DNA from 3 places in the Pseudomonas sp. GL-RE-29 genome. Region 2 is predicted to be linked to each of the others. Evidence: predicted binding sites of a transcription regulator. Region 2 holds the regulator's gene; each other region holds the start of a gene.
The links. Region 2 encodes sigma-54, which starts transcription at its own class of promoters, with help from an activator protein. Its sites were predicted from a motif close to ANTGGCATNNANNTTGCTNT; they were not measured.
Positions count from the first base shown of each region.

Region 1: a site for sigma-54 is predicted at 3,361-3,380, ahead of flgB (flagellar basal body rod protein FlgB). Genes of this name have one in related genera too.
Region 3: a site for sigma-54 is predicted at 7,535-7,554, ahead of KGB21_RS07990 (flagellar basal body rod protein FlgF). Genes of this name have one in related genera too.

Region 1 covers NZ_JAGYGD010000058.1:3,796-13,472, reverse strand. Annotated here, with positions in the region: gene flgM (flagellar biosynthesis anti-sigma factor FlgM) at 1-266, opposite strand, end outside; gene flgA (flagellar basal body P-ring formation chaperone FlgA) at 433-1,194, opposite strand; gene KGB21_RS28530 (chemotaxis protein CheV) at 1,278-2,210, shown strand; gene cheR (protein-glutamate O-methyltransferase CheR) at 2,257-3,084, shown strand; gene flgB (flagellar basal body rod protein FlgB) at 3,423-3,830, shown strand; gene flgC (flagellar basal body rod protein FlgC) at 3,834-4,277, shown strand; gene flgD (flagellar hook assembly protein FlgD) at 4,293-5,015, shown strand; gene flgE (flagellar hook protein FlgE) at 5,047-6,390, shown strand; gene KGB21_RS28500 (ribonucleoside-diphosphate reductase subunit alpha) at 6,801-9,677, opposite strand, start outside.
Region 2 covers NZ_JAGYGD010000012.1:138,666-148,342, forward strand. Annotated here, with positions in the region: gene KGB21_RS12605 (ATP-binding cassette domain-containing protein) at 1-220, opposite strand, end outside; gene KGB21_RS12610 (KpsF/GutQ family sugar-phosphate isomerase) at 493-1,467, shown strand; gene KGB21_RS12615 (KdsC family phosphatase) at 1,467-1,991, shown strand; gene lptC (LPS export ABC transporter periplasmic protein LptC) at 2,000-2,572, shown strand; gene lptA (lipopolysaccharide transport periplasmic protein LptA) at 2,559-3,107, shown strand; gene lptB (LPS export ABC transporter ATP-binding protein) at 3,107-3,832, shown strand; gene KGB21_RS12635 (RNA polymerase factor sigma-54) at 4,017-5,510, shown strand; gene hpf (ribosome hibernation-promoting factor, HPF/YfiA family) at 5,585-5,893, shown strand; gene ptsN (PTS IIA-like nitrogen regulatory protein PtsN) at 5,906-6,370, shown strand; gene rapZ (RNase adapter RapZ) at 6,373-7,230, shown strand; gene KGB21_RS12655 (HPr family phosphocarrier protein) at 7,246-7,521, shown strand; gene KGB21_RS12660 (ZIP family metal transporter) at 7,695-8,588, opposite strand; gene KGB21_RS12665 (superoxide dismutase) at 8,619-9,230, opposite strand; gene KGB21_RS12670 (hypothetical protein) at 9,232-9,672, opposite strand.
Region 3 covers NZ_JAGYGD010000006.1:180,070-189,746, reverse strand. Annotated here, with positions in the region: gene KGB21_RS08030 (amino acid permease) at 1-270, shown strand, start outside; gene arfB (alternative ribosome rescue aminoacyl-tRNA hydrolase ArfB) at 484-897, shown strand; gene KGB21_RS08020 (MFS transporter) at 894-2,093, opposite strand; gene KGB21_RS08015 (hypothetical protein) at 2,197-2,379, opposite strand; gene KGB21_RS29385 (hypothetical protein) at 2,454-2,585, opposite strand; gene KGB21_RS08010 (amino acid aminotransferase) at 2,890-4,083, opposite strand; gene KGB21_RS08005 (4a-hydroxytetrahydrobiopterin dehydratase) at 4,083-4,439, opposite strand; gene phhA (phenylalanine 4-monooxygenase) at 4,544-5,335, opposite strand; gene KGB21_RS07995 (sigma-54-dependent transcriptional regulator) at 5,698-7,257, shown strand; gene KGB21_RS07990 (flagellar basal body rod protein FlgF) at 7,609-8,349, shown strand; gene flgG (flagellar basal-body rod protein FlgG) at 8,395-9,180, shown strand; gene flgH (flagellar basal body L-ring protein FlgH) at 9,233-9,677, shown strand, end outside.

The DNA of each region.
Region 1 (9,677 bases), on a different contig from region 2:
CTGCCATCGGCAATCGCTGCTTTCAACTCGGCCACGCGGGCGTTGTCGACGACAGGCTGATCGCGCAGCGTATCAGTGACCTTTTGCAACTGCTGAGCCTCATTGCTGAGATGTACCGATTCCCCGCTTTTGACGGTACTGGCCTGTTCGGCCGGGGTATTCAGCGGCGCGGAGTTGCCAGCTTCGGCGGTTTCCTTGGTGGCGCTGGTACGTGTACTGCCCGTAAGTGACGAGGAGCTGTTCAAACGGCTGAAATCAATGACCATGATAAAAAACCTCTGGGAATTTGGACGCTTGCCATGTTTTCGGCCCTTCCCTGAAAAACTTTAGGCCCATTTATCAATGAGCGTGCGCGCGTCAGCGTTTGCCCGGCATGGGACACAGTTTAGGGAACAGCCTCGGTCAGCGCCACAGCTTCACCAAAAGAGGTTCCTACATGGACACTTCCACCTGGCCCGGCGCGGTCACTTGCGCCTTGATCACTCGCTTGGAGTTGAGGTTTTTCACTCGGATCTGTTCGCTCATGCCGCCGTTGGCCAGCGCTTCGCCCGGCATGCGCACGCTGAGCGTACCACTGCGGGCGGTAATCACCACCTGATCGCCCTTGCGGATCACTTCCGCCTGTTCGAGATTCACCAAGGTAATCACCTGATCAGCGACCATTGGTCGGGTAAGTCGTTGCCCGATCGCCTGATCCACGGAGGTCAGGTAGCCCTGGCTGATCAGACTGATATCGCGCTCGCGCAGAAGGACATCTGCAGGCTCGACGATACCCGCGCGCCGCAGCGGTCGGGCGGTGGTCACAACGTCGCGAAACAGGCGCACTTGAGCGGGTACGAAGACCGTCCAGGGGGACGAACCCTCACAGCGAACCTTGACCGTGACGCGCCCCAACGGCTTGGCCGGGCTCTCCAGCGTGGCTGTCAATTCCTTGTCGCACATTGGCATGTGCATGCGTGGATCGAGCTGGTTGACCTGGATTTCATAGCGACCTTCCGTTTGACTGGTTGCCAGATAGTCCTCTACGGTGAATTCAAGAAAGCCCTGGGTGACGCCGATAAGCATGTCAGGCAAGGTAACCGCGTCAGCAAGGGCAGGGCTGCCAGCGTTGAACAGGCACACAGCCGCCAACACGCCGAGGCATTTGCGGTAGAGCGTGGTCAGGCGTCGGGAAAATGTCGGTTCTGTGTTCATGAAGAGATAAAAAGCAAGCGCCGTGCCGTTTAGTGATGAATGTGCGTCGCAACAACACTTAGCGTTGGTTTAGGAGTCTGGGCATGGCTGGTGTAATGGATTCGGTGAACCAGCGCACGCAACTGGTGGGGCAGAATCGCCTTGAGCTGTTGTTGTTCCGTCTCGACGGCCAGCAGCTGTATGGGATCAACGTGTTCAAGGTGCGGGAGGTGCTGCAATGCCCGAAATTGACGTTGATGCCCAAGTCCAGTCCTGTCGTGTGCGGCGTGGCGAACATTCGGGGGGCGACCATTCCGATCCTGGATCTGGCGATGGCAACCGGCTCCGGTGCGTTGAAGGACAAGAACAATCCTTTCGTGATCATCACGGAGTACAACACCAAGACCCAGGGTTTCCTGGTGCGTTCGGTGGAGCGCATTGTGAACATGAACTGGGAAGAGATTCATCCGCCACCCAAGGGCACCGGGCGCGATCACTACCTCACGGCAGTGACTCGGGTCGACAATCAGTTAGTCGAAATCATCGACGTCGAGAAGGTGCTGGCGGAAGTGGCGCCGACGCCGGAAGCGATTTCCGTGGGTGTGGTCGATGTCGAAACCCAGCACAAGGCGCTGTCCTTGCGCGTGCTGACGGTCGATGACTCGTCGGTGGCGCGCAAGCAGGTCACGCGTTGCCTGCAAACGGTCGGTGTCGAAGTGGTGGCGTTGAACGACGGCCGGCAAGCGCTGGATTACCTGCGCAAACTGGTCGACGAGGGGAAGAAGCCCGAAGATGAGTTCCTGATGATGATCTCCGACATAGAGATGCCGGAGATGGACGGATACACGCTGACGGCCGAGATCCGCAACGACCCTCGCATGCAAAAGCTTCATATCATCCTGCATACTTCGTTGTCGGGTGTGTTCAATCAGGCGATGGTCAAGAAGGTCGGTGCCGATGACTTCCTTGCCAAATTCCGACCTGATGACCTGGCATCCCGGGTAGTCGACCGGATCAAAGCAGCAGACATCAACTAGGGGCGTTCGGTCCCTGGCAGTCAACACGATTTTAGAGGCGGCAGCATTGTCTACGGGTAATTTGGATTTCGAACAGTTCCGGGTATTCCTGGAAAAAGCCTGTGGCATTTTGCTCGGTGAAAACAAGCAGTATCTGGTCTCGAGCCGTCTCAACAAGCTGATGGAACAGCAAGGCATCAAGTCGTTGGGTGAGCTTGTCCAGCGCATGCAAACCCAGCCGCGCAGCGGTTTGCGTGAGCAGGTAGTGGATGCCATGACCACCAACGAAACCCTGTGGTTTCGTGACACCTATCCATTTGAAGTCCTGAAGAACAAAGTGCTGCCCGAGGCGATCAAGGCCAGTCCCGGCCAGCGCTTGCGGATTTGGTCGGCGGCCTGTTCGTCGGGTCAGGAGCCGTACTCGCTGTCGATGTCCATCGACGAGTTCGAGCGGGTCAACATGGGCCAGTTGAGGATGGGCGTGCAGATCGTTGCCACTGATCTGTCCGGTACCATGCTGAACAACTGCAAGACCGGCGAGTACGACAGCCTGGCCATCGGTCGTGGTCTGTCGCCGGAGCGGTTGCAGCGTTACTTTGATCCGAAAGGGCCGGGTCGCTGGGCTATCAAGGCGCCGATCAAGAGTCGGGTGGAGTTTCGTTCGTTCAACCTGCTGGACAGCTACGCGAGCCTCGGCAAGTTTGACATCGTGTTCTGCCGCAACGTGCTGATCTACTTCTCCGCCGAGGTTAAGAAGGACATCCTGTTGCGTATCCACAGCACGTTGAAGCCCGGCGGTTATCTGTTCCTCGGTGCTTCCGAAGCGCTGAACGGATTGCCCGATCATTACCAGATGGTCCAGTGCAGCCCGGGGATTATCTACCAGGCGAAATGATTCATTCGGTGTCATCAAAAACGGGAGTCCTCAAAGACTCCCGTTTTTTTTGCCCGATGATTTCCAACTGACACCGCATGTAGGAGCCGGCTTGCTGGCGATCCAGGCGCCGCAGTCATCCAGACAGACCGCGTCATCGTTCATCGCCAGCAAGCCGGCTCCTACAGGGTGAGGCCAAGCGGCAGAAAAGCGGCATCCAGCGGAAGCCGGTTGCCGCTTTTCTGGCATTGCCGCGTTGCCACTGCCCGCAAAGCCCCGGTTTATGGGCTTTTTTGAATTGGCATGACGCTTGCTATGTTCATCGTACGAAAAATCAGGTCACCCGAAGGTTTCCCGACATGAGCATCAGCTTCGATAAAGCGCTCGGCATTCACGAAAAGGCACTGGGCTTCCGCGCCCAGCGTGCCGAAGTCCTGGCCAACAACATCGCCAACGCCGATACCCCGAACTACAAGGCGCGGGATCTGGAATTCTCGAAAGTGCTCGAGGCGCAGAACGATAAGGCCAAGAACGGCACGTTCGCCTTGAACATGACCAACAGCCGTCACATCGAAGCCGAAGGCCTGGGCAATGGCGATGAGTCGCTGATGTATCGCACGCCGATGCAACCGTCGATCGACCAGAACACCGTGGACGCCCAACTGGAACAGTCGAACTACGCGGAAAACGCCGTCGGCTTCCAGGCCAGCTTCACCCTGCTCAACAGCAAATTCAAAGGGCTGGTGTCAGCCCTGCGCGGAGAGTAAGTCATGTCTCTATCCAGTGTTTTCAACATTGCCGGTAGCGGCATGAGTGCGCAGACCACTCGCTTGAACACCGTTGCTTCGAACATTGCCAACGCCGAGACGGTCTCGTCGAGCATCGATCAGACCTACCGTGCGCGTCACCCGGTGTTCGCCACCATGTTCCAGGGTGGCCAGAGTGGCGGTAGCGATTCGCTGTTCCAGAACCAGGACGCGGCCGGCCAAGGTGTGCAGGTCATGGGCGTGGTCGAAGATCAGAGCAATCTTGAAGCGCGTTATGAGCCGAACCATCCGGCTGCCGATGCCAAGGGTTACGTCTACTACCCGAACGTCAACGTGGTTGAGGAAATGGCCGACATGATTTCCGCGAGCCGATCGTTCCAGACCAACGCCGAAATGATGAACACCGCCAAAACCATGATGCAGAAAGTCCTGACCCTCGGTCAGTGATAAGGGGCGACTCAGATGAGTGTTACCGATACCACCAGCGGTTTGAGCCTCAACGACATCCTGGCCAACTCTTCGGTCAAGACCAACACCACGACGGACGGTCTGGCAGGGGCAACCGGCAGCGCCACGGGCAAACAAGCCCTGGGCAAGGACGCGTTCCTGCAGTTGCTGGTAACGCAGCTGAAAAACCAGAACCCGCTGGAGCCCCAGGACAACGGCGAGTTTGTGGCGCAGTTGGCTCAATTCAGTAGCCTGGAAGGGATCACCACCCTCAATGACACCGTTACGGGTATCGCCAGTAACTACAACTCGTCCCAGGCATTGCAGGCCTCGTCGCTGGTTGGGCGTACGGTCATTGCTCCAGGCGACAAGGCGGTGGTCGACACTTCCAAGCCCCTCAAGGGTACGGTCGCAATGCCGTCGGCGGTGTCGAGCGCCACGCTGAAGATCACCGACGCGGATGGCAAGGTGGTACGCACCATCGACATGGGCTCCCAAAGTGCCGGCAACGCCGACTTCACCTGGGATGGCAAGAACGACGCGGGTGAGGTTGCAGCCTCGGGCACTTACACCTTTGCCGCTTCGACCACCATCGACAGTCAGGCCGTATCGCTGATCACCAACCTGCCAGCGACCGTCAACAGCGTGACCATCAGCCAGACCGGCGGTGAGTTGATGCTCAATCTGGCCGGACTGGGCAGCATCGCCCTGTCCAAAGTGCAAACCATTGGTATATAGAGCCGACTAGCACGGCATAAAGGAGTGGAATATGTCTTTCAACATCGGCCTTAGCGGTCTCTATGCAGCCAACAAACAACTGGACGTGACCGGCAACAACATCGCCAACGTCGCGACCACAGGTTTCAAGTCGTCCCGTACAGAATTCGAAGACGTGTACTCAGCGACCAAACTGGGTACCGGCAGCAAGACCGTCGGTAACGGCGTGCGTCTGGCCAACGTTTCCCAACAGTTTAGCCAGGGTGACGTGAACAGCACCGGCAACGTGCTCGACATGGGTATCCAGGGTTCGGGTTTCTTCGTGCTGAGCAACAACGGCGCGCTGACGTACACCCGTGCCGGTACTTTCAAGACCGACAAGGAAGGTTACGTCACCAACACCGACGGCACTGCGCGTTTGCAGGGCTACGGCGTGGATGCCAATGGCAAGATTCTCAATGGCGTGTTGACTGACCTGCGCATCGATACCTCTAACCTGGCCCCAAAGGCCACCAACAGCGTGTCGTCGACGATCAACCTGAACTCCACGGCTGAGGTAATTGACCAGACGGTTGCCACGAACAAGTTCGACCCGAGCAAGCCAGCCACTTACACCAAGCAGTTCACTACCCCGGTTTTCGATACCCAGGGTAACCAGCACGACATGGACCAGTACATGGTCAAGACGGGTCCGAACACTTGGCAAACCTACACCCTGATCGATGGTCGCAACCCGGATGGCAGCGACCCTGCCGTGACTGCTCCGATTCCTTCGACCATGTCGTTCGATTCGAGCGGCAAACTGGTTTCGGTCAGCACGCCGGTTCCGCCAACCGTTCCGCCGACCGTTCCGACGCCTGCGCCGATTATCAGTAGCGACTTGAAAATCACCAACTGGACTCCGGGCTCCGTCACTGATGGTGTCTGGACCGCCAATGGTGCAAGCGCCGACCCGGCGGGTGTAACCATTTCGATGGCCAACACCACGCAATTCAACGCCGACACTGCACGTTCGATTCCGGCGCAGAACGGCTATGCCACTGGCCAGATCACCAGCCTGACCATCGACGGCAGCGGTGTGTTGTTGGCCAACTTCAGCAACTACCAGACCAAGCCAATCGGCCAGATTTCGTTGGCCAGTTTCACCAACGAGCAAGGTTTGCAGCAAGTAGGCGGTACCAGCTGGAAGGAAACCTACGCATCGGGCATTCCTGGTTACGACGCACCGGAAACCGGATCCTTGGGTCAGATCGTTTCCAACTCCCTGGAAGAGTCCAACGTCAACCTGACCAACGAGCTGGTCGATTTGATCAAGGCGCAGAGCAACTACCAGGCGAACGCCAAGACCATCTCCACCCAAAGCACCATCATGCAGACCATCATTCAGATGACCTGATGCGGGTTAGTTGAAAACGCTGCACAAGGAGCCCCTCGCAAGAGGGGCTTTTTTGTGGGTGATAGATCAAAGGATCGCAGCCTGCGGCAGCTCCTACAGGTGGATCGCATTTCAATGTAGGAGCTGCCGCAGGCTGCGATCCTTTGATCTTAAAGAGAAGGCAAAAGGAACCCCCCGATCAGCCAGAAGCTCATCGGGGGTTTCAGGTGAGCACAATACGGCGCTTACATCACATGCCCTGAAATGTGTAGGAGCCGGCTTGCTGGCGATAAACGATGACGCTGTCTGCCTGAATGACCGCGGCGTCTGGATCGCCAGCAAGCCGGCTCCTACAAAAAGAAAACCCCCGATAATCCAGAGGACTGATCGGGGGTTTTATATAAGCGCCTTGCAGCGCCTACCGGCTCAGCTTATTGGCAAGCTTCGCAATCCGGCTCGTCGATGGCGCAAGCCTTCGGCACTGGAGCAGGACCGGCTGGAGCAGCCAGGACCGAATCGTCACCGTGGTTGCCGCCGCTGGAAACAGCGTTCAGCTTGCCGGTGTTGATGGTCGACTTCTCGGTGCTGGTCGCGGCCAGGGCGCGGAGGTAGTAAGTGGTTTTCAGACCACGGTACCAGGCCATGCGGTAGGTCACGTCCAGTTTCTTGCCCGAAGCGCCAGCGATGTACAGGTTCAGCGACTGAGCCTGGTCGATCCACTTCTGACGACGGCTTGCCGCGTCAACGATCCACTTGGTGTCCACTTCGAACGCAGTCGCGTAGAGCTCTTTGAGTTCTTGCGGGATGCGCTCGATCTGCTGCACCGAACCGTCGTAGTACTTCAGGTCGTTGATCATGACCGAGTCCCACAGACCGCGAGCCTTGAGGTCGCGAACCAGGTACGGGTTGATCACGGTGAATTCGCCCGACAGGTTCGATTTCACATAGAGGTTCTGGTAGGTCGGTTCGATCGACTGCGATACGCCAGTGATGTTGGCGATGGTCGCGGTCGGTGCGATGGCCATGATGTTGGAGTTGCGAATACCTTTTTGTACACGGGCGCGAACCGGTGCCCAGTCCAGGGTTTCGTTCAGGTCAACGTCGATGTACTTCTGGCCACGGGCTTCGATCAGGATCTGTTGCGAATCCAGCGGCAGGATGCCCTTGGACCACAGCGAACCCTGGAACGTCTCGTAGGCGCCACGCTCGTCAGCCAGGTCGCAGGAAGCCTGGATCGCGAAGTAGCTGACCGCTTCCATCGACTTGTCGGCGAACTCGACGGCAGCGTCGGAACCGTAAGGGATGTGCTGCAGGTACAACGCGTCCTGGAAGCCCATGATGCCGAGGCCGACCGGACGGTGCTTGAAGTTGGAGTTCTTCGCTTGTGGCACCGAGTAGTAGTTGATGTCGATCACGTTATCGAGCATGCGCACGGCGGTGTTCACGGTGCGTTCCAGCTTGGCGGTGTCCAGCTTGCCGTTGACGATGTGGTTCGGCAGGTTGATCGAGCCCAGGTTGCAAACGGCGATCTCGTCCTTGTTGGTGTTCAAGGTGATCTCGGTGCACAGGTTCGAGCTGTGGACCACGCCGACGTGCTGCTGCGGGCTACGCAGGTTGCACGGGTCTTTGAAGGTCAGCCATGGGTGGCCGGTTTCAAACAGCATGGACAGCATTTTGCGCCACAGGTCTTTGGCCTGGATGGTCTTGAACAGCTTGACCTTGCCCGGGTACTCGGTCAGGGCTTCGTAGTACTCGTAACGCTCTTCGAAGGCCTTGCCGGTCAGGTCATGCAGGTCTGGAACTTCAGACGGCGAGAACAGGGTCCATTTGCCGTCATCGAAGACGCGCTTCATGAACAGGTCAGGGATCCAGTTGGCGGTGTTCATGTCGTGGGTACGACGGCGATCATCACCGGTGTTCTTGCGCAGCTCGATGAACTCTTCGATGTCCATGTGCCAGGTTTCCAGGTAGGCACACACAGCGCCTTTGCGCTTGCCACCCTGGTTAACGGCAACGGCGGTGTCGTTCACTACTTTGAGGAACGGTACGACGCCCTGGGATTTGCCGTTGGTGCCCTTGATGTACGAACCCAGCGCACGAACCGGCGTCCAGTCGTTGCCCAGGCCTCCAGCGAATTTCGACAACATGGCGTTGTCGTGGATCGCGTGGTAGATGCCCGACAGGTCGTCCGGCACGGTGGTCAGGTAGCAGCTGGACAGCTGTGGACGCAGGGTACCGGCGTTGAACAGGGTTGGGGTCGACGACATGTAGTCGAAGGACGACAACAGGTTGTAGAACTCGATCGCACGGTCTTCTTTCTGCTTCTCTTCGATCGCCAGGCCCATGGCCACGCGCATGAAGAAGATCTGTGGCAGTTCGAAACGCACGCCATCCTTGTGGATGAAGTAACGGTCGTACAGGGTTTGCAGGCCCAGGTAAGTGAACTGCTGGTCGCGCTCGTGGTTGATCGCCTTGCCGAGTTTTTCCAGGTCGAAAGTGGCCAGGATCGGGTTCAGCAATTCGAATTCGATACCCTTGGCGATGTAGGCCGGCAGGGCCTTGGCGTACAGGTCGACCATTTCGTGGTGGGTCGCGCTCTCGGCGACACCGAGGAAGCCCAGGCCTTCGGCACGCAGGGTGTCCATCAGCAGGCGGGCGGTCACGAACGAGTAGTTCGGCTCACGCTCGACCAGGGTACGGGCGGTCATCACCAGGGCGGTGTTGACGTCGGTCAGGGCCACGCCGTCGTACAGGTTTTTCAGGGTTTCGCGCTGGATCAGGTCGCCATCGACTTCTTCCAGGCCTTCGCACGCTTCGGTGACGATGGTGTTCAGGCGACCCATGTCCAGCGGTGCCAGGCTACCGTCGGTGCGGGTAATGCGGATCGACGGGTGAGCGTTGACCGCTTCCTCGGCCGGCGCGTGGGCAGCGCGTTCTTTGGAACGACCGTCACGGTAGATCACATAGTCGCGAGCCACTTTCTGCTCGCCGGCACGCATCAGGGCCAGTTCAACCTGGTCCTGGATTTCTTCGATGTGGATGGTGCCGCCCGATGGCATGCGACGCTTGAAGGTGGCGGTGACCTGTTCGGTCAGGCGGGCAACGGTGTCGTGGATTCGCGACGAAGCGGCAGCGGTGCCGCCTTCAACTGCGAGAAACGCCTTGGTGATAGCGACGGTGATTTTGTCATCGGTGTAAGGAACGACAGTGCCGTTACGCTTGATCACGCGAAGCTGGCCCGGCGCGGTGGCGGACAGATCCGAATTCGAATCAGCGGCCTGCGGCAAGGTGCCCTGCGGGTTCTCGCG
Region 2 (9,677 bases):
GCGGCAGGTTCTGGCCATTGACCCAGACTTCGCCGCTGGATGGACGCAGCTGTGCGCCCATCAACCGCAACAGCGTGGTCTTGCCACACCCGGAAGGCCCCATGATGCCGGTGACCTTGCCGCGGGGAATACGGATATCGACGTTATTGAAAATGCTGCGCGCACCGCGCTTGAAGGTCAGTCCCTTCAGCTCGACCGCGTAGGCGTTATCGGCACTCATCTAAACTCCTTGCGATGCAGCCTCACACTCGGACGCCTGGCTTCCTGACAAAAGCACATCCCCGGGCGGGCCGAACTGGCGGCGAACTATATCACTGCAAACGCCACGGGCCCAAGGCCAATGCCGGGCCATGCGCTGCAACATGACAGGTAAAAAGCTTCATTTAGAGTGATTAGGTAACAAGGAATGACAATGCGCGACGAACTTGCGTGAGGGTTTCGATCATAACCGCTATAATCGCCGCCTTTTCATCAGGCTATACGATTTCCGACATGAGCCAATCCAGCGAGCTGATTCAATCCGCACAACGCACCATCCGCCTCGAAATGGAAGCCGTACAAGGCTTGCTTCCCCAAATCGACGCAGATTTCGTACGCGCTTGCGAGATGATTCTGGCCAGCAAAGGCCGCGTAGTCGTGGTCGGCATGGGCAAATCGGGGCACATCGGCAACAAGATCGCCGCCACCCTGGCCAGCACCGGCACCACGGCGTTTTTTGTGCACCCGGCCGAAGCCAGCCACGGCGACATGGGCATGATCACCCGCGACGACATCATCCTCGCGCTGTCGAACTCCGGCTCGACCAATGAAATCGTCACCCTGCTGCCGCTGATCAAACGCCTGGGCATTCAGTTGATCAGCATGACCGGCAACCCGAATTCGCCTCTGTCCAAGGCCGCCGAAGTCAACCTGAACGTTCACGTCGAGCACGAAGCCTGTCCGCTGAACCTGGCGCCGACCTCTTCGACCACCGCAGCGCTGGTCATGGGCGACGCCCTGGCCGTTGCCCTGCTTGAAGCCCGCGGCTTTACCGCTGAAGACTTCGCCTTTTCCCACCCTGGTGGTGCACTGGGTCGACGCCTGCTGCTGAAAGTGGAAAACGTCATGCACGCCGGGCAGGAACTGCCGCAGGTGCAACGCGGCACCCTGCTCAAGGACGCGCTGATGGAAATGACCCGCAAAGGCCTGGGCATGACCGTAATCCTTGAAGCCGACGGCAAACTCGCCGGGATCTTCACCGACGGCGATTTGCGCCGCACCCTGGATCGCAGCATCGATATCCACAGCGCCACGATTGACCAGGTCATGACCGCCCATGGCAAGACGGCCCGCGCCGAAATGCTCGCCGCCGAGGCCCTGAAAATCATGGAAGACCATAAAATCAACGCACTGGTCGTGGTCGACAGCGAAGACCGCCCGGTCGGCGCCTTGAACATGCACGACTTGCTGCGTGCGGGAGTAATGTAATGAGCGCAGACCTTCTGCAACGCGGCCAACAGATCAAACTGGCGGTATTCGACGTCGACGGCGTACTGACCGATGGTCGCTTGTACTTCCTCGAAGACGGCAGTGAATTCAAGACCTTCAACACTCTCGACGGCCAAGGCATCAAGATGCTGATGGCAGCCGGCGTGCAGACCGCGATTATCAGCGGTCGCAAAACCCCAGTCGTAGAGCGACGGGCGAAGAATCTGGGCATTCCGCACCTTTACCAGGGTCGCGAAGACAAACTGGTGGTGCTCGACGAGCTTCTGGGCCAACTCAACCTAAGCTATGAACAGGTCGCCTACCTCGGCGACGACCTGCCCGACCTGCCGGTGATTCGCCGCGTCGGCCTGGGCATGGCAGTGGCCAACGCCGCCAGCTTCGTACGTGAACACGCTCACGGCGTGACTCAGGCCCGCGGTGGCGAGGGTGCCGCCCGCGAATTCTGCGAATTGATCCTGCGCGCCCAGGGCCGTCTCGATGCGGCCAACGCCGCGTACCTGTGAGCCAAACCATGTTGAGCAAAAAGATTCGCAACATACTGGTGTTCGGTTCCATCACGGCGATTTTCGCTGCGGTCGGCTACTGGAACATCAGCCCGGAACGCTTCCTCGACAAGCCAGTGGTGAAAGTCGACGAAAGCGCGATCGACTATTACGCCATCAACGCCCACAGCGTGCAGTTCCTGCCGGATGGCAAACTGCAATACGAGATGACGTCCGATAAAGTCGAACACCTGAAAGCAACCGAAGTGACGCTGCTGACCAACCCCGACCTGAACATGTTCCGCGGTACGGAGTTCCCGTGGCACGTCCAGAGCGAAAAGGGTGAAGTCAATCCGGACGGTACACAGGTTGAACTGATCGACTCGGTACGCATCACGCGTTTCGACGAAAAAAACCGCAGAACCCTGATCACCACCACTCGCATGACCGTGTTCCCGCAACAGCAATATGCGCAGACCGAGCAACCCGTTAGAATCGACGGCGCTGGCGGTGTATCGACTGGTAACGGAATGAAAGCGTATTTGAAAGAAAGCAGGATACACCTGCTATCGAACGTAAGAGGACAGTATGAGGCTCGTTAAAACCCTCCCTATTTTGCTCAGTCTGGGCGCAGCACTGGGAAGCGTGAGCGCCTGGGCTCTGCCGGACGATCAACAACAGCCTATCCGCATTCAGGCCGACGACGCCCAACTGGACGACAAGAACGGCATTGCCACCTACACCGGTGACGTGATCATCACTCAGGGCTCGATGAAGGTTACCGGCAACAAGGTGACCATGACCCGCACCCCGAACGGCGATATCGACGTGGTGACCTCGGTGGGCAACCTGGCTTACTTCGAGCAGTTGCAAACGGCAGGCGACACCAAGCCGGTCCAAGGCTACGGCGTCACCATCCAGTATCACGCCTCGCAAAATCGCGTCGTGCTGATCGATCGCGCCAAAGTGATCGACAAGGACAACAACGTCACCCAGGGCGAGAAAATCGTCTACGACACCGAGAAAAAGCTCGCCAGCGCCGGTCGCGCTACCGGCAGCAAGGTGACCGAGTCGCGTCCGCGCATCGACATGGTGATCCAGCCGAAAAAGAAAACCGACGAGCAAAAGGCCCAGTAATGGCAACTCTGAAAGCTCAGCATCTGGCCAAGAGCTACAAGAGCCGTCAGGTCGTGCGTGACGTCAGCCTGTCCATCGACAGCGGTCAGATCGTCGGCCTGCTTGGCCCCAACGGCGCCGGCAAGACTACTTGTTTCTACATGATCGTCGGCCTGGTACAGGCCGATCAGGGCCGCGTCCTGATCGACGACCTGGACGTCAGCCACCAGCCGATGCATGGCCGCGCAAAGGCCGGGATCGGCTATCTGCCGCAAGAAGCGTCGATCTTCCGCAAGCTTTCAGTAGCGGACAACATCATGGCAATCCTCGAGACCCGCAAGGAACTCGACAAGGCCGGTCGTCGCCAGGAGCTGGAAAGCCTGCTGCAGGAATTCCACATCAGCCACATTCGCGACAACCTTGGCATGAGCCTGTCCGGTGGTGAACGCCGCCGCGTGGAAATCGCCCGGGCGCTGGCCACCAACCCGAAATTCATCCTCCTCGATGAACCTTTCGCCGGCGTGGACCCGATTTCGGTAGGCGACATCAAGCAGATCATCTACCACCTCAAGGCCAAGGGCATTGGCGTGCTGATCACCGACCACAACGTCCGTGAAACCCTGGATATCTGCGAAACCGCCTACATCGTCAACGATGGTCAACTGATCGCCGAAGGCGACTCAGAAACCATCCTGGCCAACGACCTGGTTAAAGAAGTGTACTTGGGCCATGAGTTCCGCCTGTAAGCGCTGAGGTGTCTGGCAGGTCGCGAAAGCGCTTGTTGCGATAAAAAATCAACATTTTTTTATTGTTACAGCGCTCTAGGCAAACGCTGCAGTTTCGGGCATATAATTTGCTTATGTTTGGCGCTCCGGCGCCCTGTAGTGGATGGCGCATGTGCGCCGGCGAATAAGGTGTTAAGCCCCTGCCATGAAACCATCGCTAGTCTTGAGAATGGGCCAGCAGCTGACGATGACACCGCAGCTGCAACAGGCCATCCGCCTGCTCCAATTGTCGACCCTGGACCTGCAACAGGAAATCCAGGAGGCCCTGGAGTCCAATCCGATGCTCGAACGCCAGGAAGAAGGCGACGACTTCGACAACACCGACCCCTTGGCCGACAACGCCGAACAGAAGCCCAACAGCGACATTCAGGAACCCTCCTACCAGGAAAGCGCCCCGACGGTGGATAACCTCGAGGAAGGCGACTGGAACGAGCGCATACCCAATGAGCTGCCCGTCGATACTGCCTGGGAAGACGTCTACCAGACCAGCGCCAGCAGCCTGCCGAGCAACGATGACGACGAGTGGGATTTCACCACCCGTACATCCGCCGGGGAGAGCCTACAAAGCCACCTGCTCTGGCAACTGAACCTGGCGCCGATGTCCGACACCGATCGCCTGATCGCCGTGACGCTGATCGATTGCATCAACAATCAGGGCTACCTGGACGAGACGCTCGAGGAAATCCTCGAAGCCTTCGATCCGGAACTGGACATCGAGCTCGACGAAATCGAGGCCGTCCTGCACCGCATCCAGCAATTCGAACCGGCCGGCATCGGCGCTCGCAACCTGGGCGAATGCCTGTTGCTGCAATTGCGCCAGTTGCCCGCCAAGACCCCTTGGCTGGCTGAAGCCAAGCGCCTGGTCACCGATTACATCGACTTGCTCGGCAGTCGCGACTACAGCCAGCTGATGCGCCGCATGAAGCTTAAGGAAGATGAACTGCGCCAGGTCATCGAACTGGTCCAGAGCCTCAACCCGCGCCCTGGATCGCAAATCGAGTCCACCGAAGCCGAGTACGTCGTTCCCGACGTGATCGTGCGCAAGGACAACGAACGCTGGCTGGTGGAGCTCAACCAGGAATCGGTGCCACGTTTACGGGTCAACGCTCAGTACGCCGGGTTCGTCCGTCGTGCCGATACCAGCGCCGATAACACCTTCATGCGCAATCAGCTGCAAGAAGCCCGCTGGTTCATCAAGAGCCTGCAAAGCCGCAACGAAACCCTGATGAAAGTGGCCACCCAGATCGTCGAGCATCAGCGCGGCTTCCTGGAGTACGGCGACGAAGCGATGAAACCGTTGGTCCTGCATGACATCGCCGAAGCGGTCGGCATGCACGAGTCGACTATCTCGCGGGTGACTACGCAGAAATTCATGCATACCCCGCGGGGCATATATGAACTGAAATACTTTTTTTCCAGCCACGTCAGCACCTCCGAAGGCGGCGAATGCTCGTCCACGGCGATCCGCGCGATCATCAAAAAACTGGTTGCCGCGGAAAATCAGAAAAAGCCGTTGAGTGACAGCAAGATCGCTGGTTTACTGGAGGCACAAGGCATTCAGGTGGCTCGCCGCACCGTCGCCAAGTACCGCGAATCCCTCGGGATCGCGCCTTCGAGCGAACGCAAGCGGTTGATGTAGAGCCACGCCACAGCGTTCCAGTGGCAGATCATCTGATCTGCCGCTTTATGCACTGGCAACGAAGGAGAAGCTGTATGCAAGTCAACATCAGTGGACACCAACTGGAAGTGACCGAACCTCTTCGCACCTACATCGGCGAAAAACTCGAACGATTAGAGAGGCATTTCGACAAGATCACCAACGTGCAGGTCACGATGACGGTCGAAAAGCTGAAGCAGAAAATCGAAGCCACGCTGCATATTCCCGGGAATGAAGTGGTCGCCAACGCGGAGCATACCGACATGTACGCGGCGATCGACGCACTCACCGACAAGCTTGATAAACAACTCAAAAAGCATAAGGAAAAGACCCAGAGCCTCCTCCAGGGCGCTACCGGTCGTTAACACTCCCAACCCATGATCCGACTTGAAAGCATCCTGACCCCCGGCCGTTCCCTGGTGAACGTGCCGGGCGGCAGTAAAAAGAAAGCCCTCGAGCAAATTGCCAACCTCATCCATCGCGAAGTGCCGGATCTGGAGATGCAAGATGTCTTCGAGGCTTTGATTGCCCGTGAAAAACTCGGATCCACCGGTTTTGGTAACGGCATCGCCATTCCTCACTGCCGCCTCAAGGGCTGTGATTCACCCATCAGTGCCTTGATGCACCTGGACGCCCCAATCGATTTCGACGCCATCGACGGCGCGCCGGTTGACCTGCTGTTCGTTCTGCTGGTCCCCCAAGCCGCTACCGATGCGCACCTGGAGCTGTTGCGCCAGATCGCCAGCATGCTCGACCGCAAGGAAGTGCGCGAAAAACTGCGCAGCGCTCCGAGCAATGAAGCCTTGTATCAGGTTGTCCTGGACGAGCAAAACGGGCACTAATCATGCGCTTGATCATCGTCAGTGGCCGTTCCGGCTCGGGTAAAAGTACCGCCCTCGATGTACTCGAGGACAATGGCTACTACTGCATCGACAACCTGCCTGCCGGGTTGCTGCCGGAATTGGCCGAGCGCGCACTGATTCACACCGAGTTGTCTCAGCCACTGGTTGCCGTGTCCATCGACGCGCGTAACTTGCCGAGCCATCTGACTCGTTTTCCTGACCTGCTGGAAGAAGTCCGCAGCCGGCACATCCAGTGCGATGTCTTGTACCTGGATGCCGACGACGAAACGCTACTCAAGCGATTCTCGGAAACCCGTCGACGTCACCCATTGAGCAACGCCAACCGATCGCTCGCCGAAGCAATCAGCGTCGAGAGCACTCTGCTCGGACCGATTGCGGACCTCGCCGATCTCAAGATAAACACCACCAACCTGAACCTGTATCAGCTGCGCGATACCATCAAGCTGCGCCTGCTGAATCAGCCGGAGCCGGGAACTGCGTTCCTGGTGGAGTCTTTCGGGTTCAAGCGTGGCATGCCAGTGGATGCCGATCTGGTGTTCGACGTGCGCTGCCTGCCGAACCCATATTGGAAGCCGGAGCTTCGTGAACAGTCCGGACTCGATCAACCGGTTGCCGAGTACCTGGCGGCACAACCGGATGTCGAAGAGATGTATCAGGACATATCCACCTATCTGCTCAAATGGTTGCCCCGCTTTGCCGCCAGCAACCGCGCCTATGTCACCATTGCCATTGGCTGCACTGGCGGCCATCACCGCTCCGTTTACCTGACTGAACGCTTGGCCAAGACCCTGCAACAATCCCTGAAGAACGTCCAGGTCCGCCACCGCGACCTCAGCTAAAGGATTCACACCGCGATGCCTGCTCTGGAAATCGAAATCATCAACAAGCTGGGCCTGCACGCCCGCGCGTCCGCAAAATTCGTTGGAGTTGCCGGGCAGTTCAAGGATTGCACGATCAGGGTAGGACGCACGCCAGAGACCACAGTCGACGGTAAAAGCATCATGGCGATGATGATGCTGGCGGCCGGCAAGGGCACAAAGATTTATCTAAGCACGGAAGGCGAGCAGGAGCAGGAAGCGCTGGATGCACTGGTGGCATTGATCAACAACTACTTCGACGAAGGCGAGTAACACCCGCTTTTTTGTGGCGAGGGAGCTTGCTCCCGCTGGGCGGCGAAGCAGCCCCAAAACCTGTCGTCACAATGAATCTGACACTCCGCGCCGGCTGATATTACGGCTGCTGCGCAGTCGAGCGGGAGCAAGCTCCCTCGCCACAAGTGTTCCTTCTGCTTTTTGCGCCCAGTTCAAGCCAACGCCGTATCCATCACCATCATCAAACAAAACCCGATCAACAACCCAAGACTGGCCAACTTGTCGTGACCGTGTCGGCGCGACTCTGGAATGACTTCATGGGTTACCACCAGAAGCATTGCTCCCGCCGCCAGCGCCAATCCCAAAGGCAATAACAGTTCGGCCAGGCTCACCAGCCAGGCGCACAACAGTGCGAACACCGGCTCGACCAATCCTGACGCCGCACCGATCAGGAATGCCTTGAAGCGCGACATCCCTGCTCCCGCCAGCACCAACGCAATCACCAGCCCTTCCGGCACATCCTGCAGGGCGATGCCCATCGCCAAACTGTCTGCATCAGGCATTCCACCCCCAGCCGAAACACCGACCGCCATGCCTTCGGGAATGTTGTGGGCAATGATGGCGAATACGAACAGCCAGATCCTCGGCGGAATCACCGGATGTTCAACAGTGCCTACGAGCATTTCCGGCGAAGCCCCGGAGACCTTGCGATCAACCAGAAACAGGCCGAACGCGCCAAGCATGATGCCAAAACAGATAAGGCTGCTGGCTGCCCATGGGGTCATGCCAAGATTTTCTGCCGCCGCAATGCCCGGCACGATCAACGAAAACGCGGTCGCCGCCAGCATCACTCCGGCACCAAACCCCAACAGCGTATCGCTGAGTGCCTGGGGCATGCGCCGGATCACCAGCACCGGCACCGCCCCGAGCGCGGTGCCGAGGGCGCAGATCGCACCGCCCTGCAACGCTCGAGACAGCTTCGGCTCCAGATCCAGCCATTCCAGCCCATGCGCAACCAGCAAGCTCATGCCCGCCAGCAGTAACAGCGACCCAAATGCGTAACGAAACATTCGTCCATTTCCGATCGCCAGTGTTTCAGTGCCCATAGTCAGCCTTGGATTGTTTTTGCAGAAGACTTAAATCAGCGCGGCCTGATAGCGCGCGGCAACTTCTGGCCAATTGATCACGTTGTAGAACGCGCTGATGTATTCCGGGCGACGGTTCTGATATTGAAGGTAGTAGGCGTGCTCCCAGACATCCAGGCCGAGGATCGGCGTGTTGCCGTTCATCAACGGGCTGTCCTGGTTGCCGCAGCTCTCCACGATCAAGGTCTTTTGTGACGTGACGCTCAGCCAGGCCCAGCCGCTGCCGAAGCGCGTCAGCGCAGCTTTGGTGAATGCCTCTTTGAAGCTGTCGAGTCCGCCCAGTTGCTCATCGATGGCCGCAGCCAGTGCGCCTTCCGGTTTACCGCCACCACCTGGCGTCATGACTTCCCAGAACAACGAATGGTTGGCGTGCCCACCGCCCTGATTGATCACGGCAGCGCGCAGTTTCTCCGGAAGTTGCTGCACGGCAGCCACCAGTTTTTCCACCGGCCATTCAGCAAACTCGGTGCCTTCAACGGCGGCGTTGAGGTTGTTGATGTAGGTCTGGTGGTGTTTGGTGTAGTGAATCTCCATGGTCTGCGCATCGATATGCGGTTCCAGGGCGTCGTAGGCGTACGGCAAGGCAGGCAAGGTAAAAGCCATTTCAATGGACTCCATGATGATGAGGCGCAGCAGGGTGCGACGGTGCGGCGGCATCGATGTGCAGCAAGCGATGAGTGCGCGGGTATTCACCGTGTTCGCTGATGAAACTCAGCAATTCGACGTAGGTTTTGCTGCTCTGGCGCATCGCGGCTTCACGCAGGGCCGGTGCCAGTCGCGGATCCTGCATGGTCTGCAACAGCCGCTGATGGATAGCACACAGATACTCGGCGCTCTCCTCCGGCTGGTTCAGACGCAAATGCAGATCCGCCAGGTTGTGGTGGGAAATCACGCAGGCCGCCACCGCTTCATCGGCATCTGGCCAGCGCTCGAACAACACTTGGGCCAAGGCCAATGCCTGCAAGTAAGCCTCGCGAGCATCGACCAGTTCGCCCAGCATGAAACAGCGATTTGCTCTTTCGATCGTGCGTTTCCAGTGCTCCATGGTGA
Region 3 (9,677 bases), on a different contig from region 2:
AACTGGGCGATGATCAGCTTCTCGCACTTCAAGTTCCGCCAGCACATGAACAAGACCAAGCAGACGCCGCTGTTCAAGGCCCTGTGGTACCCCTACGGGAACTACGTTTGCCTGGCGTTCGTGGTGTTTATCCTTGGCGTGATGCTGTTGATTCCGGGGATCCAGATCTCGGTGTACGCGATTCCGGTGTGGGTCGTGTTCATGTGGGTTTGCTATGGCATCAAGAACAAGCGCAGTGCACAACGCGCCTTGCAGCCAGCAGTGGAATAACTTCACGCAGAATCAACAAACCCGGCCAAGTGCCGGGTTTGTCGTTTTACACACCACCCCCTGTAGGAGCTGCCGAAGGCTGCGATCTTTTGATCTTGATCTTAAAAAGCAAGATCAAAAGATCGCAGCCTTCGGCAGCTCCTACAGTTGTGAGTCCGTATTTAGGTCCATCATTCGCGGTATCCTGCACGCTCTGAATACGGACGCTTTTCCATGCTGGTGATTTCCAACAACGTGCATCTGCCGGATGCCGAGATCGAGTTGACTGCCATTCGCGCCCAGGGCGCCGGTGGGCAGAACGTCAACAAGGTTTCCAGCGCTGTGCACCTGCGCTTCGACATTCCGGCCTCGTCCTTGCCCGACTTCTACAAGGAACGGCTGCTGGCGCTGCGCGACAGCCGCATCACCAGCGAAGGCGTGCTGATCATCAAGGCCCAGCAGTATCGGACCCAGGAACAGAATCGTGCCGATGCGCTGGAACGTCTGACCGAGCTGATCCTCAGCGCCACCAAGGTCGAAAAGAAACGCCGCCCGACCAAACCGACGCTCGGCTCAAAGACCCGTCGACTCGAATCCAAAAGCAAACGCGGCAACATCAAGGCCGGGCGCGGCAAGGTGGATTTCTAACGGGTTTGCCTGGCTTCGCGGTGTTTCGGAGCCTGGCGGTAAAGGTAGATGCAGAGGATCAAGCTGCTGACGGCAGCCAGCGCGGCGAACAGGAAAATCGACGCAAAGCCAAAGCCTGATGCAACCGCTCCCGCCAATGGCCCGGTGATCCCCAGCGACAAATCAATGAACAGCGAATAGGCGCCAACCGCCGCGCCACGGCTCGAAGCCGGAACCAGATTGACCGCTTCAACGCCAAGCGCCGGAAACACCAGCGAGAAGCCGAACCCACTGAGCGCCGCACCCGCCAGCGCCCAATGCGCGTCCGGCGCCAGCCACAGCAGCAACAATCCCAGGGTTTCCACCGACAGGCAGGCGATCGCTACGCGAAAGCCGCCGAGGCGGTTGATCAGGTTGCCGAACAACAGCCGCGCACCAATGAAACTGGCGCCGAACAGGCTCAGGCATAACACGGCGTTGTCCCAGTGCTGGGTGGCGTAATACAGGGTGATGAAGGTGGCGATGGTGCCGAAACCGATGGAACCCAACGCCAGTCCGCAGCCGTGGGGCAGCACCCGCCCAAGCACGTGCATGAACGGCAAGCGCTCACCCACCACAATCGGCGCGGCGGTTTTCGGCCAGGCCAGCAGCAAACCTAAAGCGGCCAGCAGCACAATGCTGACGCCCATGCTCCACAAGCCCATCTGACTGACCAGCAGCACGCCCAGCGGCGCACCGACCGCCAGCGCGCCGTAACTGGCGATGCCGTTCCACGAGATGACCTTGGCAGTGTTCGCTGCACCAACCCGGCCGATGCCCCAGCCAATCGAGCCGGAGCCCACCAGGCTTTCCGCGCTGCCGAGCACCAGACGGCCGATCAACAAGCTGATCAGGCTCAGCATCGGCAGGCTTTGGGTCCAGGCCGAAATCAGCATGAACACACCGCTCAAGCCGCAACCGGCCAGGCCATACATCACCGCCAGTTTGCTGCCCTTGTTGTCGATGATTTTCCCGGCGTACGGGCGGCTGAGCAGGGTGGCGAGGTATTGCACGCTGATCACCAGTCCGGCGATCACCGCACCAAATCCGAGTTCGCTGTGGACGTAGCCCGGCAGCACCGCCAGGGGAATGCCGATATTCAGGTAGCCGATGAAGGTAAACAGAACGATGGAAACAACTTGCAGCGTGACCGCCAGGGGGCGCTGGTTTTCAGACATGGGTAAAGGTCCACGGGAAAGCAGGATAGATAGGCTGCTTATGATAACGGCGTGAACGCGGGTGGGTTGTGAAAAAGTAAAACTATTTGCCGGACGGAATCAGTCAGGGCTTGGCAGGGGCGACCAGTTGCGTGGTGACCAGAGCGGCCAACGCATTTTCTTCACTGCCAAAGCGCGCCAGTAAAGCGGCTTGTTTCTCGGGGGAGAGGCGGTTCCAGATCTCGATCATTTTCTCGGCGGTGCCGATCAGGACGCTGGCTTGTGTTTCTGTGAAGTCATCGGTCATGGGGCGGGCTCCCGGTTCAGGCGGTGTGGAAAGCGCATTTTAGCGCTTTCCACACGGTCTGTACGGCAGGTGTTTCAGTCTTCGCTGTCAGCCTGGCGGCTGTCAGGTGCTTCTTTGGGCTCGGGCTGTTGGGCGCCGGCTTGTTGCGTGGTCGTCTGCTCAGGTTCGTGCAGGCTTGGGAAGGGGAGATTAGGAATCTCGTGCATAGTCGCGCTCCTCGCTAAGTCTGTTGATAGATCTGGTAGATCCGCGCTTTTAAAAAAGCCTGGGCAGGATACAGCAGGAGAAATGACAAATAGACTTTTATATCCATTTGTTTCGACGGATGGGGTTGTATAGACAGGTTTGTTGCAGAAAAGCAAAGATCGCAGCCTGCGGCAGCTCCTACATGGGATCGGTGTTAATCCTGTAGGAGCTGCCGCAGGCTGCGGAGTGTCATTCGACGTTGATGTCGACTGATGAACCGCTATCGCGAGCAAGCTTGCTCCTACAGGGGAGTGGTGCTGCTGGTTATTTGCAGACTTCGGCAATCGCCTCGGCCAACAAATCCAGGCGCGTCGCGTCAATCCCCGCCACGTTTGCCCGGCCGGAGCTGACCATGTACACGCTGTGGTTGTCCCGCAGGTTTTTCACTTGCTCCGGCGTCAGCCCGGTGTAGGAAAACATTCCGCGTTGTACTCCAATATGCGCAAAACGCTCGCGCAAACCGTGAGGCTCCAGCGCTTCCACCAAACCGCTGCGCAGTTGGGCGATGCGCAGACGCATGGTTTCCACTTCATCGGCCCAAAGGCTTTTCAGCTCCGGGTCGCCGAGGATGGTTGCCACCACGGCGGCGCCGTGATCCGGTGGTGTCGACCACAGGTTACGGGCGATGTTGGCCAGTTGGCTGCGGATGTCGGTCAGCTTGTCGGCGCTTTTCGCGCAGACAATCAGCGCGCCGGTGCGGTCGCGGTAGAGGCCGAAGTTTTTCGAGCAGGAACTGGTGATCAATACTTCCGGCAACTCGGCGGCGAACAACCGGGTCGACCAGGCGTCCTGTTCCAGGCCATCGCCGAAGCCCTGGTAGGCGAAGTCGATCAGTGGCAAGAGTTCACGCTGACGCACCACGTCCAGTACCCGGCGCCAATCGTCGTGGGACAGATCGAAACCGGTCGGGTTGTGGCAGCAGGCGTGCAACAACACCACGTCGCCCTTGGGGGCTTCATTGAGCACCGCGAGCATCGCTTCGACGTCGAGGCGGTTGTCACTGCCCACGTACGGGTAGTGGCTGACCTTGACCTTGGCTGCCGCGAAAATGGTTTCGTGGATTGGCCAGGTCGGGTTGCTCAACCACACGCCACGGCCCGGCAGGCACTGGGCGATGAAGTCCGCGCTGAGGCGCAACGCGCCAGTGCCGCCCGGAGTCTGGGTGGCGCCTGCGCGTTGTTCGCTGATCAGCTTCGAGTCGGCGCCGAGCACCAGCTCACTGATGACCTTACCGAAAGCCGCGTCGCCATGACCGCCGATGTAGGTCTTGGTGGTCTGACGATCCACCAGTCGCGCCTCGGCGAGTTTCACCGCCTGGGGAATCGAAGTCAGCCCTTGGGCGTCTTTATAGACACCCACGCCGAGGTCGAATTTGCGCGGGTTCGGGTCCTGCGCATAGGCCTCCATCAGGCCGAGGATCGGGTCGCCGGGCACCCGGCCGATGGCGTCGAAATGCATTACTTGCGGCCCTCGGCGTCCTTGGCCACTTCGTCAGTGCGCGCGGCCATGATGAAGTCGTTGCGGTGCAGGCCCTTGATCGAGTGGCTCCACCAGGTCACGGTGACTTTGCCCCACTCGGTCAGCAGGCCTGGGTGGTGACCTTCGGCCTCGGAGATTTCACCGACGGCGTTGGTGAACGCCAGGGCGTGCTTGAAGTTTTTGAACAGGAAGACTTTTTCCAGCTGCATGATGCTGTCGCGAACTTCGATGTTCCAGTCCGGGATCTGCTTGATCAGTACCGGCAGCTCTTCGTCGCTGACTTGTGGAGCATCGGCGCGGCAGGCTTCGCAGTGGGCTTGGTTCAATGTGGACATGATGAATTCCTGAAATCGAATAAATGGAAATCGGCCGTCAGTGGCACCACGCTAAAGCAAAGCGATGGTTCCTGACAGACTCACTTGATCTTAAAAGTCGCGGATCACGCTGCTTTTGGTTTTGGCGGAAACTTGGGTGTGTGCAGACCCATCTGCATCGCTTGCTTGACCATGCCCATGATGTCTTCGTGGGCCAGGTCGAACAGGCGCTTGAGGTTCGGCAGCGCGAAATACAGGGGTTGCAGGATGTCGATGCGGTACGGCGTGCGCATGCATTCCAGCGGATCGAATGCTTGATGTTCAGGCTCATCCGACAGGCAATAAACGGTTTCTTTCGGTGAAGACAGAATGCCGCCGCCGTAGATGCGCTGGCCTTGCGGGGTATCGACCAAGCCGAACTCGATGGTCATCCAGTACAGGCGCGCCAGATACACGCGTTCTTCCTTGGAAGCCTGTAGGCCAAGTTTGCCGTAGGTGTGGGTAAATTCGGCGAACCAAGGGTTGGTCAGCAGCGGACAGTGGCCGAAGATCTCGTGGAAAATATCCGGCTCTTGCAGGTAATCCAGCTCTTCGCGGGTACGAATAAAGGTGGCTACTGGAAACTGCTTGCTGGCGAGCAATTCAAAAAAGGTCTGGAAGGGGATCAGCGCCGGCACGCGGGCGACCTGCCAACCGGTGGTTTCACCGAGGACCTTGTTGATCTCGCCCAGTTGCGGAATGCGGTCGTGGGGCAGACCGAGTTTTTCGATTCCGTCCAGGTACTCCTGGCACGCACGCCCTTCGATCACTTTCAGTTGGCGAGTGATCAGCGTGTTCCACACCGCGTGTTCTTCGGCGGGGTAGTCGATAAAACCTTGCGCATCGGGCTCGCGAGCCACGTATTGCGTCTGCTTCATGCTGCTCTCCTGCTAAGGGATTTCGTTCTTGTTATGTGCTGCTATGGACCTAGAAATAACCCAAGGATTGCAGTGTTGCAGCAAGCGGTACGCGCAACGCGTAGGAAAAATCCACGATATTCGTAAAGTTTTCGTTACGAATAGGCAGCCGTCGCGTAGTTGCTGAGATTTTCGGGTTTGAAAAGCGTTTCGACTGTCACATAATCTTGACGACTATCTGAGCGCCCCTACAGAAAAATGCTGGCCTGGGGCCTTTTGTAGGAGCCGGCTTGCTGGCGATAGCGTCCTTGAGGGTGTCATCGCCAGCAAGCCGGCTCCTACAGGTTCAATGCCACCCCTTTCATTCAGGTCCAGGCCTTTTTATGCGTATCAAAGTCCACTGCCAGAACCGCATCGGCATCCTGCGCGACATTCTCAACCTGCTGGTGGAGTACGGCATCAACGTCGCGCGCGGCGAGGTGGGCGGTGAGCATGGCAACGCGATTTACCTGCACTGTCCGAACCTGATCAACATTCAGTTCCAGGCGTTGCGTCCGAAATTCGAGGCGATTACCGGGGTCTTTGGCGTCAAGCGCGTAGGACTGATGCCCAGCGAGCGTCGGCATATGGAACTCAATGCCTTGCTCGGCGCCCTGGAGTTTCCGGTGCTGTCGATCGACATGGGTGGCTCCATTGTCGCGGCCAACCGCGCAGCGGCGCAGTTGCTGGGTGTGCGGGTCGATGAAGTGCCGGGGATTCCGTTGTCGCGATACGCCGAAGACTTCGACTTGCCGGAACTGGTCCGTGCCAACAAATCGCGGATCAACGGGCTGCGGGTCAAGGTCAAGGGCGACGTGTTTCTGGCCGATATCGCCCCTCTGCAATCGGAGCATGACGACAGCGAAGCCATGGCCGGCGCGGTGCTGACGCTGCATCGCGCCGACCGCGTGGGCGAGCGCATCTATAACGTACGCAAGCAGGAATTGCGCGGCTTCGACAGCATCTTTCAAAGCTCGAAAGTGATGGCGGCGGTGGTGCGTGAAGCACGGCGCATGGCCCCGCTGGATGCGCCGCTATTGATAGAAGGCGAAACCGGCACCGGTAAAGAGCTGTTGGCGCGAGCCTGCCATTTGGCCAGTCCGCGTGGGCAGTCGCCGTTGATGGCACTGAACTGCGCCGGTCTGCCGGAATCCATGGCCGAGACTGAGCTGTTCGGTTACGGCCCGGGTGCCTTCGAAGGGGCGCGTGCCGAAGGCAAGCTCGGGCTGTTGGAGCTGACGGCGGGCGGTACGCTGTTTCTAGATGGCGTCGGGGAAATGAGCCCGCGCTTGCAAGTGAAATTGCTGCGCTTCTTGCAGGACGGATGCTTCCGCCGTGTAGGCAGTGATGAAGAGGTTTATCTCGATGTGCGGGTGATCTGTGCGACCCAGGTTGATTTGTCCGAGCTGTGCGCCCGGGGCGAGTTTCGCCAGGACCTGTATCACCGCTTGAACGTGTTGTCGCTGCACATCCCGCCGCTGCGCGAATGCCTCGACGGTTTGACGCCGCTGGTGGAGCACTTCCTCGACCAGGCCAGTCGGCAGATCGGTTGCCCGCTGCCGAAACTTGCACCGGCGGCCATGGATCGGCTCAGTCATTACCACTGGCCGGGCAACGTGCGGCAGCTGGAGAACGTGCTGTTCCAGGCGGTTTCCTTGTGTGAGGGCGGGACGGTCAAGGCCGAGCACATTCGCTTGCCGGACTACGGCGTGCGTCAGCCGCTTGGCGATTTTTCGCTTGAGGGCGGGCTGGACGAGATTGTCGGGCGCTTCGAGAAAGCGGTGCTGGAGCGCTTGTACTCCGAGCATCCGAGCAGTCGGCAATTGGGTAAGCGGTTGGGGGTTTCGCATACGACCATTGCCAATAAGTTGCGCGATTATGAGGTGGGCAAGGACAGCACTTGACCCTGTGGTGAGGGAGCTTGCTCCCGCTCGGGCGCGAAGCGGCCGCAAAGAGAGCCTGCGCGATCTGCCAGTTGAAATTCGGTCAGCCATTTTGGGGCTGCTTTGCAGCCCAGCGGGAGCAAGCTCCCTCGCCACAGGTGTTTGTGTTGCTGCAACAGGTCAAGCCTTGCCACTTAACGGCATAACACCGCCGGTTTTTCGTCTCTGATACAAATCCTCTACACCCCCTCAATCTCCCAAGTCCTTTGTTTACCGGGCCCAGCGCCGCCAAAAACAAGTTGGTCTGCAAATTGCTTATGCCTCGTCAGTACAGCAGTGGGCGGCAAACGTCCGGCAGGCAGAGGAAAGATTGTGGACAAGTACCTTTATGTGGCAATGACCGGCGCCAGCCAGAATGCACTGGCGCAAAAGGCTCATGCCAACAACCTCGCGAACATCTCCACCAACGGCTTTCAGAAAGACCTGGAGCAGGCTCGTTCGATGCCGGTGTTCGGTGACAGCTTTCCGGCGCGTGCGTTTGCCATGTCTGAACGCCCGGCCACCGACTTTTCCCCTGGCAGCCTGGTAGAAACCGGTCGCGACCTTGATGTCGCCGTGCAAGGCAACGGCTGGCTGGCAGTGCAGAACCCGGATGGCGGCGAAAGCTACGTGCGCACCGGCAGCCTGGTGGTTGACGCCCTGGGTGTGCTGCGCGCCGGCAACGGCATGCCGGTGATTGGCAACGGCGGACCGATTGCCGTGCCGCCCGAGCAACAGATTGAAGTGGGTGAGGACGGCACCATCAGCATTCGTGCGATGGGCGAAGGGCCTCGCGTCATGGCGGAAGTCGATCGCATCAAGCTGGTCAACCCTGACATCAAGAACATGACCAAAGGCCTGGACGGTTCGATTCACACCAAGGATGGCCAGCCGGCGCAAGCCGATGCCAACGTCAAGCTGGTGTCCGGGTTCCTTGAGTCGAGCAACGTCAACGCCGTGGACGAGATGACCTCGGTGCTGGCCCTGGCCAAGCAGTTCGAGCTGCACATCAAGATGATGAACACCGCCAAAGACGATGACCAGGCCATGGCTCGGGTCTTGCAGATCAGCTAATTATCAGAACGTCGCGCCGTAAAACAGGCGCACGAGGAGAATCGAATGCTTCCGGCTCTATGGGTTGCCAAAACCGGCCTGTCCGCCCAGGACACCAACCTGACCACCATTTCCAACAACCTGGCCAACGTCTCGACCACGGGTTTCAAACGTGACCGCGCCGAGTTCCAGGACTTGCTCTACCAGATCAAACGCCAGCCAGGCGCCCAGTCGACCCAGGACAGCGAACTGCCGTCGGGTCTGCAATTGGGTACCGGTGTGCGCATTGTCGGCACCCAGAAAAACTTCAGCGCCGGCAGCCTGCAAACCACCGAGCAGCCACTGGACATGGCCATCGACGGTCGCGGTTTCTTCCAGATCCTGCAACCGGACGGCACCACGTCCTACACCCGTGACGGTACATTCCACCTGGACTCCAACGGCCAGATCGTCAACGCCAGCGGCTTCGCCCTGGAACCGGCGATTGTGATTCCGAACGACGCGCAGACCTTCACGGTCGGTCGCGACGGCACTGTGTCCATCACCGTTGCCGGCAACCCGGCGTCCCAGGTGATCGGCAACCTGCAAACCGCCGACTTCATCAACCCGGCCGGCCTGCAAGCGGTGGGCAACAACCTGTTCCTGGAAACCGCCGCCAGCGGTGCGCCGCAAGTCGGCACGCCTGGCCTGGCCGGTTTCGGTACCACGCTGCAGAACACCCTGGAAACTTCCAACGTCAGCACCGTTGAAGAGATGGTCAACATGATCACCACTCAGCGCGCCTACGAGATGAACTCCAAGGTGATCTCCACCGCCGACCAGATGCTCTCGTTCGTAACGCAGAATCTGTAATCAAGTCTATGAGGTGGCCATGAGGTCGCCTGCAACACCGTGAGGTAGGGTCATGAATCGCTTCGTTTCTGTTCTGGCACTGAGTGGGATCACCGCGCTCGCAGGCTGCGTGCCTGTGACGCCCAAGCCCAATGATCCTTACTACGCCCCGGTGTTGCCGCGCACGCCGCTGCCGGCTGCCGCGAATAACGGCTCGATCTACCAGGCCGGTTTCGAACAGAACCTGTACAGCGACCGCAAGGCGTTCCGGGTCGGTGACATCATCACCATCACCCTGAACGAGAAGACCCAGGCCAGCAAAAACGCCAACTCGCAGATCGACAAGACCAGCAAGACCGGCATTGGGCTGACTTCGCTGTTTGGCAGCAGCGCCACCACCAACAACCCGTTTGGCAGCAATGACCTGAGCTTGAGTGCGAGTTATGAAGGCGACCGCGCGACCAAGGGTGACAGCAAGGCCGGGCAGGGCAACAGCCTGACCGGTTCGATCACGGTGA